Linked DNA regions of Candidatus Vesicomyosocius sp. SY067_SCS001. The protein of the gene in region 2 interacts with the protein of the main gene of each other region in a pairwise test. Links are inferred from orthologs where the notes say so. Each region holds a gene or a part of one and is shown on either strand. Other genes may lie near its edges. The genes, in order: yhbY and rho.

Region 1 (9,516 bases), 340 kb from region 2 along the record:
ACTATCAAAACTTACGCCAAATACACCTATACTTTCAGAGGAATCTGAGATAATTGAATTTTCTGAACGCTCTAGATGGTATGAATACTGGATAATTGACCCACTTGACGGTACTCGTGATTTTCTTAAACAAACAGATGAATTCTGTATTTGTATTGCTTATATTAAACAACACAAACCAATATTTGGTATGATTTACGCACCACCAAGAAAAACACACTACTATACAACAGATGCAAACAAAGTATTCAAACAACAAAAAAATATTATTCAGCCATTAAATGTACACCCTAATCACAGCCCTTTAAGAATTGTCATTGGTCATTGGTCATCACACAATAAACAATTAAAAGACCATTTAAAAAAATATAGCGCCTATAAGGTATCACAATTAGGTAGCGCACTAAAATTTTGTGCTATTGCAGAAGGTAAATATGACTATTACCCAAAATTTGGTCCTTGTTCTGAATGGGATACTGCTGCTGGTGTATGTATTCTACAAAATGCCGGAGGAAGTGTTGTTAATCAAAATGAAAAGCCTCTCAGTTACAATACTAAAGATGATTTAACTAGTCCTATTTTCTTTGCCTCAAATAAACCTTAAAGATAAATCTATTGCTTGAATATTCTTAGTGATACTACCTATAGAAATAAAATCAACGCCAGTATTAGCAACTTCTACAATAGTACTTTCATTGATATTACCAGAAGCCTCTAAAGGTAATTTACCTTTAGCTATAACAACTGCTTGTATTAAATCACTTATTAGAAAATTATCACATAATGCTCTAATTACGCCGCTAAGTTTAAGTACCTCTTGTAATTGATTTAAACCATCAACTTCAACAATTAAAGGTAAATTTGGATATTTTTCTATTGCCATTTTAACTGACAAAGTAATTGAACCTGAAGCAATAATATGGTTCTCTTTTAGTATAATACAATCATACAAACCCATACGATGGTTAACACCACCACCACATTTTACGGCATATTTTTGTGCCAATCTTAATCCAATAATAGTTTTTCTAGTATCTAGTAATTGTGCATTAGTATGATTAATTTTATTTACTAAATAATGAGTTTTTGTTGCCACAGAACTTAACATCTGTAAAAAGTTAAGTGCCACCCTTTCAGCACTAATAATGGCCTTGGAAGAACCTATTAGAACACATAAGACCTGTCCTGGATTAATGTCATCGCCATCTCTAACTTTCCAATCTAGTTTAAGATTATCATTAAGCAATAAAAATGCACTCTGTGCATATTCTATACCACAAATAATACCTGATTCTCTTGAGATAATCTCAGCTGTATTTATTTTATCTAATAATAAATCAGCAGAAACATCACCAGTACCAAGATCCTCTTCTAAAGCTAATACCACACTATTGAGAATATACTTATTCGTTGATAAACTCATAAATAATACGTGCTGATTCATCACTAGCATCTAAGTCTAACTGTTGATGAATTGCATTAAACTCTTTAATTAATGATTTATTATCACGACTCATAATTATCATAGCATGTTTGGCAATATTATTGCCATTAGAACTATTTTGTATCAATTCTGGTACTAGATTTTTATTAACAATTATATTTGGCAAACTAATATATTTACTTTTAACTAATCTTGAAACAATAAAATAACTAAAATTAGACAGTTTATAAATAACTACCATAGGCACACCAACCAAAGTCAACTCTAACGCCGCAGTACCTGATGCAACTAATGCCAAATCTGCTCTTAACATACGCGTATGCGCATCATCAAATGAAATTTCAATTGGGATATTACCTACTTGGATAGTTACCCAATCCAATAATTCATCATTCACTAGAACTAAGTTAAAGGTTAACATTCTATCTTGTAAAGACATTATTTCAACTGCTAACAACATCTCAGGTAGCAATCGCTTGATTTCACTTTGTCTAGACCCTGGCATTAGAAGAATATTTTTTGTCTCAATATGAGATTTTCTAGGGCGCAAACTCTGTGCTAAGGGATGCCCAATAAACAATGCTCTTTGATTATACGCTTTATAAAAATCTACTTCAAATGGAAATAAACACAGTAACAAATCTGTTGATTGTTTAATTTTTTTAACTCGTGATCGACGCCAAGCCCAAACCGAAGGAGAAATAAAATGTACAGTTCTAATACCTTTAGATTTAAGTTTTCTCTCAATAGCAAAATTAAAATCTGGCGCATCAACACCAATAAAAACATCAGGTTTTTGACTAGAAAAATAAGCAATAATACGTTTACGCAAAATAAATAAAAAAGGCAACTTCTTTAAAATTTCACTAAAACCCATCACATTTACTTGTCTTTGATCCCAATTCTTTATACACCCAGCAGCAAACATTTTATCCCCGGCCAATCCTTCAATTATGATATTGGAGTTTTTCTTTCTTAAGGATTCAACTAATTTAGAACCAATTAAATCACCTGAAGCTTCTGTTGCACTAATTGCAATCCTCATTTAATTTTATTTTCTTGGCAGAATAATTTGTGGGTCTTCATCAAATGCACGATAAATAACCACAATATTACCAATAACTTGCACCAAATAGGCATGATAAGTATTAATAATTTTATCAATTATTTTTTGTTTTTCCGCCCTCTTATCCATACGTATCTTGATTTTTAACAATTCATGTTTATCCATAGTTATCTCAAGCTCTACTAAAACAGACTCATTTAATCCATGTTGTCCTACCATCACAATAGGTTTTAAATTATGGCTTTTTGATCTAAGAAACTTTTTTTGATTATTGGTTAGTTTAGTCATTAATCATATATTCTTTATTAAACAAATCCTGAATAGTTTCACGTTCTCGCACTAATGTATATTGACTACCTAATACCATTACTTCCGCTACCCTAGGACGGGAATTATAATTTGAACTCATGGTAGAGCCATAAGCACCAGCAGACATTAGTGCTAAATAGTCACCTTCCGACAAAGAAAGTCTTCTATTTTTAGCCAAAAAATCACCTGTTTCACAAATTGGTCCCACTAAGTCCCAATGAGCATCAATGCCTTCAGCATTCTCATCAATAGGCAATACTTGATGATAAGCTTGATAAAAAGAAGGACGCAATAAGTCATTCATTGCACCATCAATAATCGCAAATGACTTATCTGAATTCTGTTTTAAAAACTCAACTTTGGTAACAAATATACCAGCATTACCGACAATTGCCCGACCTGGTTCTAAAATAATTTTTAGACTACCTACTTTATCAAGGATGGAAGAAATATAAGCATTAATATCAATTGTTTGTTCATTGTCATACTTAATACCAACACCTCCACCCAAATCTAAATGAGTAACATGAATATTAAGCATACCAAGTTTAGCAACTAATTCAAGCACTTTATCCAGCGCATCTAAAAAAGGAGATATTTTTGTTAATTGTGAGCCAATATGGCAATCTATTCCTTTAACCTTTAAATATGGGGAGTTATATGCCATTTTATAAATAGGAATAGCATCATCAATATCAACACCGAATTTATTCTCCTTAAGTCCTGTTGAAATATACGGATGTGTTTTTGCATCGACATCAGGATTAACTCGTAATGAAATTGGTGCTTCCATACTCATTTCTTTTGCTACTTGTTCAATACGCCTCATCTCCGCCATAGATTCAACATTAAAACAAAAAATACCAACTTCTAAAGCACGTTTAATCTCAATATTTGTTTTGGCCACACCTGAAAAAACACAACGAGATGCATCCGCTCCAGCAAGTAAAACACGTTCTAATTCACCATTAGATACAACGTCAAAACCAGATCCCATTTTTGCCAATACACTGAGCACTGCTAGATTAGAGTTGGCTTTAACCGCATAACAAACTAAATGTGGATGAATACCAAAAGCACTACTAAACAAATGCCAATTATACTCAATATCTGTTCTTGAATAAACATAAAGAGGTGATCCATAGGTTTTCATCAAATCTGCTATAGCAACAGACTCAGCATGTAGTATATTATTTTGATAAGAAAAACCCATTATACCATTTGGATAATGCTTGATACGCCTAATGATGATTTAATACGTTCCAATTCACCCATCTTTCCACAAGCAGCAATAATAACAATAAAGGCTAATACTATAAGTATGGTTATCTTTTTCATATTACTTCCTTGCCTGTTTTTTTTATTTAAAACACAGGCTATTTTACAATAATTTTGTTAATAACTGCATTAACACATAACACTGTATATTAAAATACCAAAGTTTTCTAAATGCAAGTTCTATACTCAACAATCAACCAAATTTATAAAATATATTCATGAACAGATATACAAAAACAGACTTATAAGCATTACGTATAAAAATAGATTCATAAAAAATACTTAAACTAAAACAATACTATAAAATCAATCTGCCAATTTAAAACCTTAATACACATTAACTAAAATACGTAAATCCTTGCTTGTGAAGTTCACTATAAACACGCACCACATTATTATAAATACAAGTACTACTTTAATTTTTACACTGCATCATTTTATTTAAACTGTTTAAAATAAAAAGTCACTCTAAAGTAGTCATTACTCTTAAATCTAGAAAATACTAATACACTGGTTTTAATCCGATAAATCAAAATAAAACTCCTCATTGATAAGCCTTTAATTAATACCTAATACAATCAAAACTATCAGGCTTTTTAACGTCAGAAAATGACAAAAATTCTAAGATATTTCAACAACTAAGCTATTATATTATTGGTTATTAATCATATCTCTCGCCATGTATAAAGCTGCAATACTTCTAGCCTCAGTTAAGTGTTCGTTGTAAACCAAGTTTTCCAAATCATCCATCCTAAATGTAACCACCTCTAATAATTCTGGCTCATCACCTTGTGCGTTTGCCTTATATAAATCTTGTGCTAATACAATATAAGTAACACTAGATTGATAACTAGGTGCAATGGTCATTTCTTTAATAAAGGTTAATTTATTAGCGCCAAAACCAATTTCTTCAATTAACTCTCTATTAGCAGCCTCAACAATTATTTCATTATCATTAATTTTTCCCTTAGTTAATACAAGCTCATATTTATCTGTACCACCAGAATATTCATAAATCATAAGCACAGTTTCATCATCCAGCATAGGAACAATCAATACTGCACCATTTTTAAATGGCTTTAAACGTTCATATATTCTTTTTTCACCATTTGAGAACTTAATATACATTTCCTCAATATTGAAAAAATTAGTTGTAGCAATAGTTTTAATATTTAGTACTGTTGGTTTCTTGCGCATAGTTAGATTATGCCATTGATTAATGCCATTGATTAATGCCAAACACAAATCTTACGATTTAGCATCATCATTAAACGCATAGTTTAGATACAATCATATCAATTAATTATGCTAATAAAAATTAACGCTATTAATACTTAAATTATTTGTACAACTATATCCAATATTCATGCCATCGCAGCATAGACAAAATCACACAAAATACAACAAAGAAAATTAACAATAAGCATTATTACTTACCTAAAAATTCTGCATCTACTAATAAACTAGTAATAATTACTCTCGTAATACTCATCAAAAAAATATACAACAAAATTTGTATTCATTAAAAAATAATTTATAATTTATTTCCAAGTATAACTTATTATCATCAATATAATTATATTCCTCTTAACTGTTATATATTTAACAGTTATATAATATATAAAAAACATCTCTGTTGAATTGATTATACCTATAAATCTGATAAGATACAACAATTTTGTTGAATAAAATGTTGAAAACAGTCTATCTTTTATTTACTTTAACTCTATCCACCATATCAAACGCCTGGAAAATTGAGGGAATAGGTGAATTCTCACCTGAAAAGATTAGCAATAATCTATTTGTCATTCATGGTATATTTGGGGATCCAAATATTCAAAACCAAGGATTTATAAACAACCCTAGCATTATTATTGGAAAAGAAGGTGTTATTATCATTGACCCAGGTAGCACTTATGATATTGGTAAAAAAGTGATTAAAGAAGTTGAAAAAATTACCAAAAAACCTATTATTTCTGTCTTTAATACGCATATTCATGGCGATCACTGGTTAGGTAATCATGCAATTATCGAAAAATATCCCAATACTAAGATTTATGCCCATCCACAAATGATTATTGAAGCTAGAAGTGGAAAAGGTAATAAATGGATTAATCTAATGACAAAACTGACTAACGGTTCAGTAAAAGATACAATTGCCACTTACCCAACTAATCCAACCAAACATTTACAAGTAATCAGATCAGACTCTGAACAATTTAAAATTCACAACCCTACTATCAAATCACATACTAATACAGATATTATGATTGAACATATTAACAGTAAAACTTTATTCTTAGGAGATAATAGTTTTGTTAATCGTATGGGTCGTTTTGACAATAGCTCTAGCATACATGATAATATCAAAGTATTGCAATATGCAACAAATCTAGATCTAAATTATTACGTGCCTGGACATGGTTCATCAGGCAATGTAAAACATGCTGTTAAGCCATTTTTAGATTACTTGCTAATCATTCAATCTGAAGCTAAAAAAGGTTATGAAAAAGATTTTACTGACTATGAAATTAAACCTATCGCTATTAAAAAGTTAAATTCCTATAAAAATTGGCATGGATTTGATGACCAACTTGGTAATCACATTAGTAAAGTACTACTTGAAATTGAAGCACTAGAGTTATAAAAGTTATATAACAAGATATATAAAAATTATTAGTTATGTAACTTAGTTAGATTAATCAATATATACATATGTTGATAGTCAATAACAATCTTTATTACCATATTAACTCCGTTATCTTTAATAAAAGTACCACAAGTATACGATCTTCATCAAATAATGTTTTGCTCAAATAATAGATCCCATAATAGAATTGAATTCTAATTAAACTTTTTATATTGTTCATGAGTTAAGTACAAAAAGTTATACTATAAAAATACTTTTTTAATTATACCATAGATTAGCAATGATATATTAAAAATAATTTATACTAAATTTTAACAAAACTTGAATAAAGACCTAAAAGTCACACCGCAAAACTCAATAAATTGAGTCAAATAAAAGGGGGTTATCTATTGGATAAACATTAACATATGATATTAATTAATAATGAATTAATGGCATAAAAAGCGTTAAAAAATCAAAAATTAACACTAAATAATTAGTGTTATATAATACTCTTTAATAAAAAGATATTTTAAAAAAACACCTTAATTTATACAACAAAACCATCAAATTTATAACCAATATATTAGAATAATATACACATAAAATCTGTATTGAACCTAGTTATTTAGTAAAATAACGTTCATATATAATATATTTAGTTTACAAAAAAAGAATAAAACTAACGATAAATAGCAGGATTTATATAACAGGATTTATAAAATATATATTTTAATTAATTTAAACTTAATTCTTACCTGTTCATAAGCATCAAACAAAAGTTTGAAAAATAAAATTAATTATCTATTAAACATTATATAAACTCACATAAATATAATATTAAATATAGATATTGACTCTAATATTTCACAAAAAAGTAACATATATACAATTAACTGTTAAAAATAATCAAAATAATATGAAAAATTATTAGTGTACATAGTTGATAATTATCAATTGATTCATCTTAAGAAATAATAAATATACTACTTTCTAAAATTTCATTAACGCCAACTAAAGTTTCTATATTTTCCTATTTTCTTAAGTATTCATTCTCAATAATATGATTATTCTTGACCATGTTATTATGAACATAAATATCATCATAATTAACTATAATACCTATAAATACATAGCCTTTTACTTTTGTAAGATCAAACTAATTCTTAAGATAATCTTGTATCATTTTAAACTTTAAAACCTCAAATTAAAAATAAGTAATAATACTATCTTGTACAATTTTAATTTTAAAAAAAATTAAGACTTCTTATCTATAATTAAAATTATATCTATAGTTAACCAAGAGTAACTTTCTATAATATAGTCAAAAGTTTTTTGACAAAACTATATAGATAAATAATGTCTTACTATTAGATAATAAATCTTATCAAACAATAACTTTATAGATTAATAATATAAACTATAAAAACATTTTTATTCAGAGACTAGAATCTTTATACTAATTCTTCTACCACCAAATTACCCATTTCGTTCGTACCAACAACTATGCCACCTTCTGTTAAAATATCACGAGTGCGATAACCTTTATCTAATACAGCATTAACTGCCGTTTCAATTTTAAACGCCAAATTCACTTGATCAAGTGAATAACGCAACATCATGGCAACCGATAAAATACTCGCTAAAGGATTAGCAATGTCTCTGCCTTCAATATCAGGAGCTGAACCATGAATAGGTTCATACATACCAAACCCATATTGATTAAGTGAAGCTGATGGCAACATGCCAATTGAACCAGTCAACATAGCTGCACAATCACTCAATACATCACCAAACATATTTGAGGTAACTATTACATCAAATTGCTTAGGTGCTCTAACTAATTGCATTGCGACATTATCTACATACATATGTGATAGTTCAACATCTGGATAATCTTTAGCCAGATCTATCATAACCTTACGCCATAATTCACACACCTCTAACACGTTTGCTTTATCTACAGAACAAACACGCTTATTACGGAGTTGTGCAATTTCAAAAGCTGAATGCCCAATACGCCTGATTTCTGACTCAAAATAAGTAGCTGTGTTAAAACCATATCTTTGCCCATTACGTATCTCTATACCTCGCGGTTTTCCAAAATAAATACCAGAGACCAACTCACGAATAATCATCAAATCAAGTCCTAATACCACTTCTTCTTTTAATGTGGAAGCACTCACGAGTTGTGAATATAGAATTGCAGGACGTAAATTAGAAAACAAATCCATTTCTGCACGTAGTCTTAATAAACCTTGCTCTGGTCGCAAATCACGTAATAAAGATTCCCACTTATAACCACCTACAGCGCCTAATAAAATAGAATCACATTTACGTGCAACATCCAAAGTATCTTGTGGTAAAGGAGAGCCAGTCGCATCATAAGCACTACCACCAATCAGGCCATGTTCAAGCGTCATACCAAGATTAAAATTTACATTCAAAGAGTCAATAACTTTAAGTGCTTGTATTACAACTTCTTGACCAATGCCATCACCTGGTAATATTAATACTTTTGACATTTTTTCTTTATAATTAATCTTTAAATAGTATTTAACTAGATTTCAACAATTTCAAACTCAGACTTGCTGGCACCACAATCCGGACACACCCAATCATCAGGAATATTTTCCCATTTTTGGCCTAACTCATTCTCTTCTTTAGATGTACCTAAATATTCATCATATACCCAACCGCACACAATACATCTATACTTCTTCATTACCATTACCAATCCTCCATGCATAAGATTATAAGAAAATAATACTTATTCACTTACAATTTATC
Region 2 (9,379 bases):
TAAATATATACAAGAGAATGGATAAATCTAGTTAATAGGTGTTAAATTCTAAGTTTTTAACTTTTAAGCATCTATATTACTTCTTCCAGAAGAAATATTCTGATAAACATAGGTTAATCCCACTTGAACGAGTTGTAATTAAGACTAATTTAATTGTTGAGTTTTGTGCCAAAATTTAGCTACCTTAGCTAATTCAGGATTGATACTTATAGAGCGTAGTAATAAAAAATCATACGCCATTCTAAAACGTGGATTTTTTAATAATTCTTTTACTTTTTTAGGATTCATACTTTCTAGTTTTGGCTGTATCATCCAGATGTCTTTAATTCTACTACTAAGCCATCTTGGTAATGAAACTTGTTTAATTTGTTCAATAATAACTTCTTCTGAAGCTTGGCTCATAGCTAAAGATGTAGAACATTGTTTCTTTTTAATCACAAAAAAACGCTCATTTTGAGCCTGCCATAAAAATACAGCAAATAAAAAAACAGGTGTTACAGATTGGTTTCTTTTAATTCTATCTGATGTATTTAATAAAGCTTTTTTAATAAATTCATTCTTGTGAGTTTGTTTAAATAAATATTTAAACAAACCATATTCCTCTAAGCGTTGATATATTTTAAACCCATATTCATTATGAAATAATTTAATACACTCTTCATATAAGCGTATTGTGGAGATATTACCAAGAAGTGGCGCTTGCTCAAAAATAGCCAACTTAATCTCATTACTCAAATGAAAATCTAATTTAGTTTGAAATCTAATAATTCTAATCATGCGCACTGGATCTTGCTCAAATCTTTTTTTTGGGTTTCCAATAACATGTAACTCTTGTACTCTTATATCTTGAAGTCCACCTACATAATCAATAACTTCTTGTGTTTCAATGTCGTAATAAAGTGCATTAATACTCAAATCTCTACGTATAACATCATCTTCAATATTGCCATAGCAATTATCGCGCATAACAAGCCCGTTGTTAGCTACTTGTACTTTCCCTGATCTAAAAGTAGCTACTTCAATAAATTTACGTGCTGAAAACATAACGTGTACCAAACGGAACCGCCTACCAATCAAACGTGAACGTTTAAATAATTTATGTACTTGTTCTGGTTTAGCATTGGTTGCAATATCAAAATCTTTTGGTGTTAAACTTAAAAGGAAATCTCTAACACAACCTCCTACTAAATAGGCTTTAAACCCAGCTTTATTTATAATATTAATAACCTTTAAAGCATCTTTATCTAGAAGATTTCTATCAAACTTAACAATCTGACGAATAACTTTCATAAAAATACTAGCCTTGATACTGTAAATCAACTTTGTTTTCTAATGTCCAGTTTTTTTGCTGGTATTCAGCAATTATAGTTGTATAAATACCACCACGAACATTAAAAATTGCTTTTAAGCGCATAAATCTTGGATTACTTATTTGAATCAAATCATCAAGAATTTTATTAGTGACTGACTCATGAAATTCACCCTTACTTCGATACGACCAAATATACATTTTTAATGATTTTAATTCTATACATACTTTATCGGCAATATATTCAAGATATAATTTAGCAAAATCAGGTTGTCCTGTTTTAGGACATAAACATGTAAACTCTGGCATGTTAATTTGAATAATAAAATTACGTTCAATATTAGGGTTATCAAAAACCTTTAAATTTTTATTTGGTTGAGACGACATTAAAATTTTTCCTTTAAAAAACATGGTTATTTTACGCGTCAAAAAGTGTAGCACTCTTTATAAAAACCTAACTAAAAAATAATAAATCTAATATTTTTTATTATTAGTAATTTTACTGAATTATTTTTTAATAAGATATTGTTAAAAAAAATTGGTAAATATTCTATGCCTAATTGAATAAAAACTAAAAATTAGTAATAACATAACTAAATGTACCCACCACAGTCCAATAATTGGTAAAGACTCTCCCCGTTCTAAGACTGATTTGGAAATTAGCAAAGCATTATTATATAAAATAAACACAACAACGCCAATTAATACGCCTAAATTTCTACCTCCATTCTGGGAAGTTTTTCCAAGCAATACACCAAGCGCTGACAATATTAAAATACTCAAAGGCTGAGATATTCTCCATTGAAACTCTGCTATTTCTGTAAGTTTTCTAGAAAGAAACAATTCAAGTGTTGATTTTGATTCTACTTTAGTAACCTTGCTAATTAATTTTTTCATATTTCCGTCAATAATTTGTATATCATATAAATTAAAATTTAATATTTTTTTCTTTGTATCTAGAATAAATCCGTGATAATTCGTACCATCTTTAAGACGTAAATACACGCTATTAGTGTTTAAATTAGTGTATTTTTTAGCCTGTTTCGCTAAAATTATAACTGGTTCATTATTAATCAAAGTGTAAATAAAAATCCCTTCCATATTTTGTTCTTTAGAATTATCAGAATTACTTACTTTTGATGCAAAAAAAATAATATCACCATTTTTAAACTCTTGAAATTCTCTTTCTTTAATAAAAGAAAATTTAGATATATTTTTACTATGATTTATAATCAAGTCTTTTTGCTGCTTAGACCAAGGTACTACAACTGTCGTTAGAATAACAATAACAATAACAATAACAATAACAAGCGGTTGAATGAATAACATAAAATGTTTATTGTTCAAACCTAATGAGTTCATTATGACGGCCTCTGAGTTTTTATACAACCTGTTAATACTCAAAATAATAGCCAATAATAAAGATAAAGATAAAATTGGCACAACATCTCTAATCATATTAAAACCAACTACTGGTAATAGCTCTTTAACAGGTATACCTTCTCCTAGACTCTCTTTCACCATTAGTACTAACTGATTACCAAAAACTACTAAACTAATTACAATAAACACTGCACTTAAAATTACCAATGTATTACGCATTAAATATCTAGCTAGAATGCTATTCTGTAATTTAAAAACTTTAATTGCTATAATAAAGGTTACATACCTTAGGTATGCTTAAGGTGATTAACAAACACTCGTAATGATTAAATTAAACAATGATTTTTCAATCAATTTATTACTTCTTTTGCGACATTAAAGCAAAAAATTCGTCATTAGTTTTGGTCAACTTTAAACGATTAATTAAGAACTCAGCTGCTTCAACAGTATCCATTGGATGCAAAATCTTACGCAAAATCCATATTTTTTGTAATTCTTTTTCATCAGTAATTAGTTCTTCACGACGTGTACCAGAAGCATTAATGTTGATTGCTGGAAAAATTCGTTTCTCACTTAAGCGTTTCTCTAAATGAAGCTCCATATTGCCAGTACCTTTAAATTCTTGATAAATAACTTCATCCATTTTTGAGCCAGTATCAATCAATGCAGTAGCAATAATAGTAATACTACCTCCATTTTCAATATTTCTAGCCGCTCCAAAAAAACGCTTAGGACGTTGTAGTGCATTAGCATCAACACCACCTGTTAGAACTTTACCTGATGAAGGAGAAATTGTATTATAAGCACGTGCCAAACGTGTAATTGAGTCTAATAGAATTATCACATCTTTACCTTGTTCTGAACGTCGTTTCGTTTTTTGGATAACCATTTCAGCAACTTGCACATGACGTTTTGCTGGTTCATCAAACGTTGAGGCGATTACCTCTCCACGAACAGTACGAGCCATTTCTGTCACTTCTTCAGGACGCTCATCGATTAAAAGCACAATAAGTTCACATTCTGGATGATTAACCGAAATAGACGTAGCAATATTTTGCATAATCATAGTTTTACCTGCCTTAGGCGGCGCAACCAATAAACCTCTTTGGCCTTTTCCAAATGGTGCAACAAGATCAATTACTCTAGCAGTAATATCCTCAGTACCGCCATTGCCAACTTCTAAATTAATTCTTTCATTAGGATGGATAGGTGTTAGTGAGGCAAATGGAATCCTATTCCTAACATTATCTGGATCTTCACTATTCACTTCTGATACCTTAATTAAAGCAAAATACTTTTCACCTTTTTTAGGTGCTCTAATTTTACCCGCAACCAAATCACCAGTTGATAAATTAAAACGTCTAATTTGATTAGGTGAAATATAAATATCATCTGCACCTGAGGTATAAGAATCATCACTTGATCTTAAAAAACCATAACCATCTTGTAACACATCCAAAACACCATCACCCAAAACTTCCTCATCATTAGCCGCTTTGGCTTTAAGAATAATAAAAATTAAGGTTTGTTTTTTAGCTCTAGAAATATTTTCTGCACCTAAAGATTGTGCCAATTCTAGTAATTTCTCTGGGCTAAATTTTTTTAGTTCTGATAATTTCATGAATGTGTCCATATTAAGGTTAAGTATTTTTACTTAATTATAGATGTGTATCTAAAGTACTATAAAACTTTGTTAAACTAACTACTTAAGAGAAAAATAATCAGTTATTTAGTCTTTAAATATTAGCGTCGATAAATGCACTAAGTTCTGCTTTTGAAAGTGCGCCCATTTTTGTTGCTTGGACAACACCATCAAAAAATAACAACATAGTTGGAATACCACGAACTCCATACTTTGATGGCATTTTTTGATTCTCATCTATATTAATTTTAACAATAAGAACTCTACCATCATATTCATCAGCAATTTCGTCTAATACAGGCATTAGCGTCTTGCACGGTCCACACCACTGCGCCCAAAAATCTACTAATACCATTTGTGATGAGTTAACAACTTCTGCTTCAAAAGAGGCATCAACTACTATTTTAATTTTATCGTTCATATTTTTATATTAATCTGAAATTAAAAAACAGCAGAACTTGATAACTGCGTGAAATTATATCATTATTTAACTCGCATAATTCTTTTTTACAATTTTTCCTCTAAACTCTCTCTTAGAGTTAATTTTTCTGCCATACTCAATGGTTCATTTTTAGCATTGCTAATAAAAAATACATCCTCAACCCTTTCTCCCATAGTTGCAATTCTAGCATTAATTAATAAGATGTTTAATTCAAAGAATACGTAGGCAATATTAGAAAGTATCCCTTGTTTATCAAGCGCGTTAATTTCTAATTGAGTTAGGTTCCATTGTTCATTTAAACTAAAACTAACTTTTACTCTATGATCAAAATATTGATATATGTACATATCATGAGTTATTCTTAAGCTCACATCTAAATTATCCAACTCATTTTTGATTTTTTGATTTATATTAATATGCTCAAATGCTTCATCTTGCAAAACACTAATTGTGTTATAGACTTTATTATTCTTGGTGGTTAAAATTTTAGCATCCACAATATCAAGCCTTAATCTTTCAAGAATACTAATTAATTTAAAGAATAGTCCATTAAAATTATTACATAAAATAAGAATATCAATTACGTTATATTGTGAAATTCTAGAGCTAACAGTAATCTTATCTACAGTTATTTTAGTGGTAAAACTTAAATGCCACAGAATATCACTTATATCATAACGTAAATAATAATCTTTTGGTAAAGTTGATAATATATTTTCAACCTCACTTATTGGATAACCTTGAATAATAGAGTTATTAATAATAGTTTGTTTGATATTTTGCACTCTCTGATCTACACTTGAACGTTGACCATTACTACTTTCTAGGTATTTTTTAGTGTTGTAAAATAGTTTCTTTAACAAAGAATCTTTCCAGCCATTCCATAAATTATCTTTTGTTGCACGAATATCAGCTACTGTTAGTAAGTATAAAAATTCTAAGAATTCAACTGTACTCACTTGCTCAGCAAAATACTTAATTACCTCAAAATCACCAATATCTTGCTTTTGTGCAACCATTGACATGAGTAAATGTTTTTCAACTAATTGTGAAACTAAATCAATATCATTTGCTTTTAATTGATGATATCGACAAAATTTACGTACATCAATTGCACCTAACTGAGCATGCTTTCTACCTCTACCTCTACCTTTAGCAATATCATGAAAAAGCCCTGCTAATAATAACAATTCTGGTTTTTGAATGCCTGCTGCTATCTCACTACAAAGTATAAACTCATTAGCAAACTCAGACACAAAAAAACGTCTCAAATTACGAATCACAAACAACGTATGTTGATCTACTGTATAGGCATGGAATAAATCATATTGCATCAGCCCTATAATATTACCAAAAGCAGGAATGTAGCGCTCTAAAATACCATAACGATTCATAAGTTTTAACGCCTTATTCACCCCTTGATTTTGCTGTAATAATTCAATAAATAATCGATTATTATTACGTCTTTTATAATAGTCACAATCAATTAAATTGATACTAGTTTGCATTTGTCTAAGCGTTTTTGCACTAATACCACATACATAATTATGCTTAGCAATAAGTAAAAATATTTCAATAAAAGCGGACGGTATTTTAATAAAAATCCGCTCATCAATTGAATGAATATAACCATGACTAACCATAAAACGACTATTCAAACACTGTGTATTTAAAATTTCATCTTCTAATAATTGCAACAAAATATCATTAAGACGAGAGACCTTAGTCACTGTTTGATAATAATCTTTCATGAAAGCCTCAACTGCTAAAAAATCCCCATCAACATAACCCAATATATTTGCTACAGATTTTTGATATTGGAATACAAGTCTGTCTTCACGTCGATTAGCAATAATATGTAGTGCAAATCTGACTTTGAATAAAAATAGTTGTGCTGTGTTTAATAATTCATATTCAGCAATTGTTAAATATTGCTTATCGATCAATTCAAACAAAGTATTAACACAAAAATACCATTTCGCCACCCAAACAACCGTTTGAATATCTCTAAGACCTCCAGAGCTTTGTTTAATATTAGGTTCTAAATTGTAAGCAGTATTAGATGGGTTTTGATGACGATTATACTGTTCTTTTTTCTTTCCAACTAAAAATGATTGACTTGACCAAACACTAGATTTAATCACAGCTTTCATCTTATAAAACAAAGACACTTTACCTAGAATAACTCTAGATTCTAATAAATTAGTCACCACACTAAGATCATCAATCACGCTAATACAATCTTTCAAATCTCGAGTTGCATGCCCTACTTCCAGATTTACATCCCATAAAAATGTCAAAAAACTAGCAATATCCTGTTGATAAGTATTATGAGAATCATCAGGAATTAAGATTAATAAATCTATATCTGAGTATGGATGCAATTCTTTCCTACCATAACCTCCAACTGCCACTAAACACAACTGATAAGAAAGATTAAAACTTTGCCAAATATCCTTTAGTAATTGATCAATTCCATCACTTCTATATAAAACAAGTGCTTGAGCTGTCTCTGGACTATTTAAAAAATCTTCCTTGACTGAATCCTGTAATGATTGATATTGTCCTCTAAATAGTGATAAATCTACCATACTTATAAGTATTTATTAGAAATCAATCGCCATCTTTAAACGTAATAACGCTTTATTCTTACCAACCAATTCGGCTACAATATCAATACTGCCTGCATTGCCATCACCACTTAGCGCAAGCCTAAAAGGCTGTCCTACTCTTCCAAAGTCGATATTGAGCTCAAAGCATACTTGTTTAACAACTTGTTTAATATTATTAGCTTTCCAGGTGTTTAGCATTTCTAATTCTACAAGTAAGTGCTTAAGTGGTGCTTTATCTTTAAATAATTTTTTAGCAAGTTTTTCATCAAAATTGTCAAAATCTTGATAAAACATTTTTAACTCACCTGCCATATTAACCAAAGTTTTACATCTATTTTGCAAGTATCGAATTACTATTTCAATATTAGGTATATCTTTAATTGTAATTTCTTGATTTTGTAAATGCCAAGTCAGGTTACTAAGTAAATTCTTAACACTAGAACTTTTAATGGTTTCTTTATTGAACCACAAAAGCTTATCTTGATTAAAATTTGCAGACGCTTTATTGATATTTTTTAATTCAAATAGCTGAATAATTTCATTTATAGAAAATATTTCTTGATTACCATACGACCAGCCCAAACGGGATAAATAATTAAGCAAGGCTTCAGGCAGAAATCCTGCATCTCGGTATGCCATAACACTCACAGCACCATGTCGTTTTGAAAGACGTATACCATCATTACCTAGAATCATAGGTAAGTGTGCAAATTCTGGTAGATGCCAACCTAATGCTTGATAAAGGTTAATTTGCTTAGGTGTATTGTTAATATGATCATCACCGCGAATAATGATATTAATTTTCATATCATGATCATCAATTACCGCAGTAAGATTGTAAGTTGGTGTGTTATCGCTACGAGCAATAACTAAATCATCTAATTCTTGATTATTAATTGAAATTTTTCCTTTGACTACATCATTAAAAACCACTATTCCTTCTTTTGGATTATTAAAACGTACAACACCAGTATGTAGATTTTTATCACGACAACAACCGTCATACTTAGCCTTTTTACCTTGTTTTGTTAACTCTTCACGCAATATTTGTAAACGATTCTTAGAACATTCACAATAATAAGCTTTTTTTTCATCTAATAGATACTGAATAATTTGTTTATACCTATCAAAACGATCCGTTTGGTACAAAGGACCTTCATCATAATTAAGCCCAAGCCAATCAATGCCTTGTAAAATAGCATCAGTTGATGCTTGAGTTGAACGTTCTAAATCTGTATTTTCAATACGTAATACAAATTTACCATGTTGTTTTTTAGCCCAAATCCAAGCGAAGAATGCAGTTCTAGCACCCCCAATATGTAAATAGCCTGTTGGGGATGGAGCAAATCTTGATTTCATCATTATTTTTTAATGTTATGGGCTTACTCTACTCTATCGGCTTTGTCGAACCAATATTGTGCTTTTTCTAAATCTTGTTTAACTTCTTTACCATCTTCGAATAGCATACCTAATGTGTACATTGGACCAGAAATACCAAATTTAGCACCTTTTTTAAACCACTTAATAGACTGTACAATATCTTTTTCTACGCCCTCTCCAGTCATATATGCTACCCCTAGCATATGATGAGCAAATGCATGTCCTTTTCCTGCTGCTTGTAAAAAATTTTCAAACCCTAAAGACTGGTTTTTGACCATGCCTAAACCGTTCATTTGCATCATACCAACACGCCATAAAGCCTCAGCATTACCTTTTATAGCTAGTGGAGCTAATAATTGATATGCCATGGTAAAATTCTTAGTATCAAAAGCAGTGACACCACTGAATAAATCTGCATTATATATATCTGTATTACTTGAATCTGACATCTATTTCTCTAATAATAAAAAAGAGAATTAATTTTACACTGTTATAATGTGCTTTTATTCATCAAATAGTCACTGTAACACCATGGAATTTAACCAACAAGAGACAGATTATAACAGTATTGTTTCCATCGAAGAATACCATGTTAAATTAACACATATACA

What was found.
Region 1: the proteins of rho (region 2) and yhbY interact in binary tests that used the Escherichia coli proteins (3 or more experiments, as listed by UniProt). The link is inferred for Candidatus Vesicomyosocius sp. SY067_SCS001 from one-to-one orthologs.

Annotation. Positions count from the first base shown.
Region 1 is NZ_CP054877.1:110,536-120,051, reverse strand. The notes cover bases 1,148-4,146. They hold yhbY (ribosome assembly RNA-binding protein YhbY), read right to left. Parts: upstream 2,799-4,146; coding sequence 2,496-2,798; downstream 1,148-2,495. Other genes in these bases: HUW60_RS05025 (hypothetical protein), read right to left, coding at 4,032-4,146; lysA (diaminopimelate decarboxylase), read right to left, coding at 2,791-4,032; lpxB (lipid-A-disaccharide synthase), read right to left, coding at 1,404-2,489; nadC (carboxylating nicotinate-nucleotide diphosphorylase), read right to left, coding at 1,148-1,423. Outside these bases: 3'(2'),5'-bisphosphate nucleotidase CysQ, read left to right, coding at 1-604; more of nadC, read right to left, coding at 590-1,147; more of HUW60_RS05025, read right to left, coding at 4,147-4,157; ADP compounds hydrolase NudE, read right to left, coding at 4,749-5,294; HUW60_RS00505 (MBL fold metallo-hydrolase), read left to right, coding at 5,788-6,744; leuB (3-isopropylmalate dehydrogenase), read right to left, coding at 8,181-9,251; HUW60_RS00495 (rubredoxin), read right to left, coding at 9,287-9,451; HUW60_RS00490 (peroxiredoxin), read right to left, coding at 9,505-9,516.
Region 2 is NZ_CP054877.1:455,995-465,373, reverse strand. Bases 2,183-5,044 are described here. They hold rho (transcription termination factor Rho), read right to left. Parts: upstream 4,314-5,044; coding sequence 3,051-4,313; downstream 2,183-3,050. Other genes in these bases: glnD ([protein-PII] uridylyltransferase), read right to left, coding at 4,842-5,044; trxA (thioredoxin TrxA), read right to left, coding at 4,429-4,755; lptF (LPS export ABC transporter permease LptF), read right to left, coding at 2,183-2,929. Also shown: polynucleotide adenylyltransferase PcnB, read right to left, coding at 145-1,290; queF (preQ(1) synthase), read right to left, coding at 1,298-1,696; more of lptF, read right to left, coding at 1,838-2,182; more of glnD, read right to left, coding at 5,045-7,367; gltX (glutamate--tRNA ligase), read right to left, coding at 7,383-8,747; HUW60_RS02195 (tetratricopeptide repeat protein), read right to left, coding at 8,771-9,217; HUW60_RS02190 (Mth938-like domain-containing protein), read left to right, coding at 9,300-9,379. UniProt on the Escherichia coli protein: Facilitates transcription termination by a mechanism that involves Rho binding to the nascent RNA, activation of Rho's RNA-dependent ATPase activity, and release of the mRNA from the DNA template.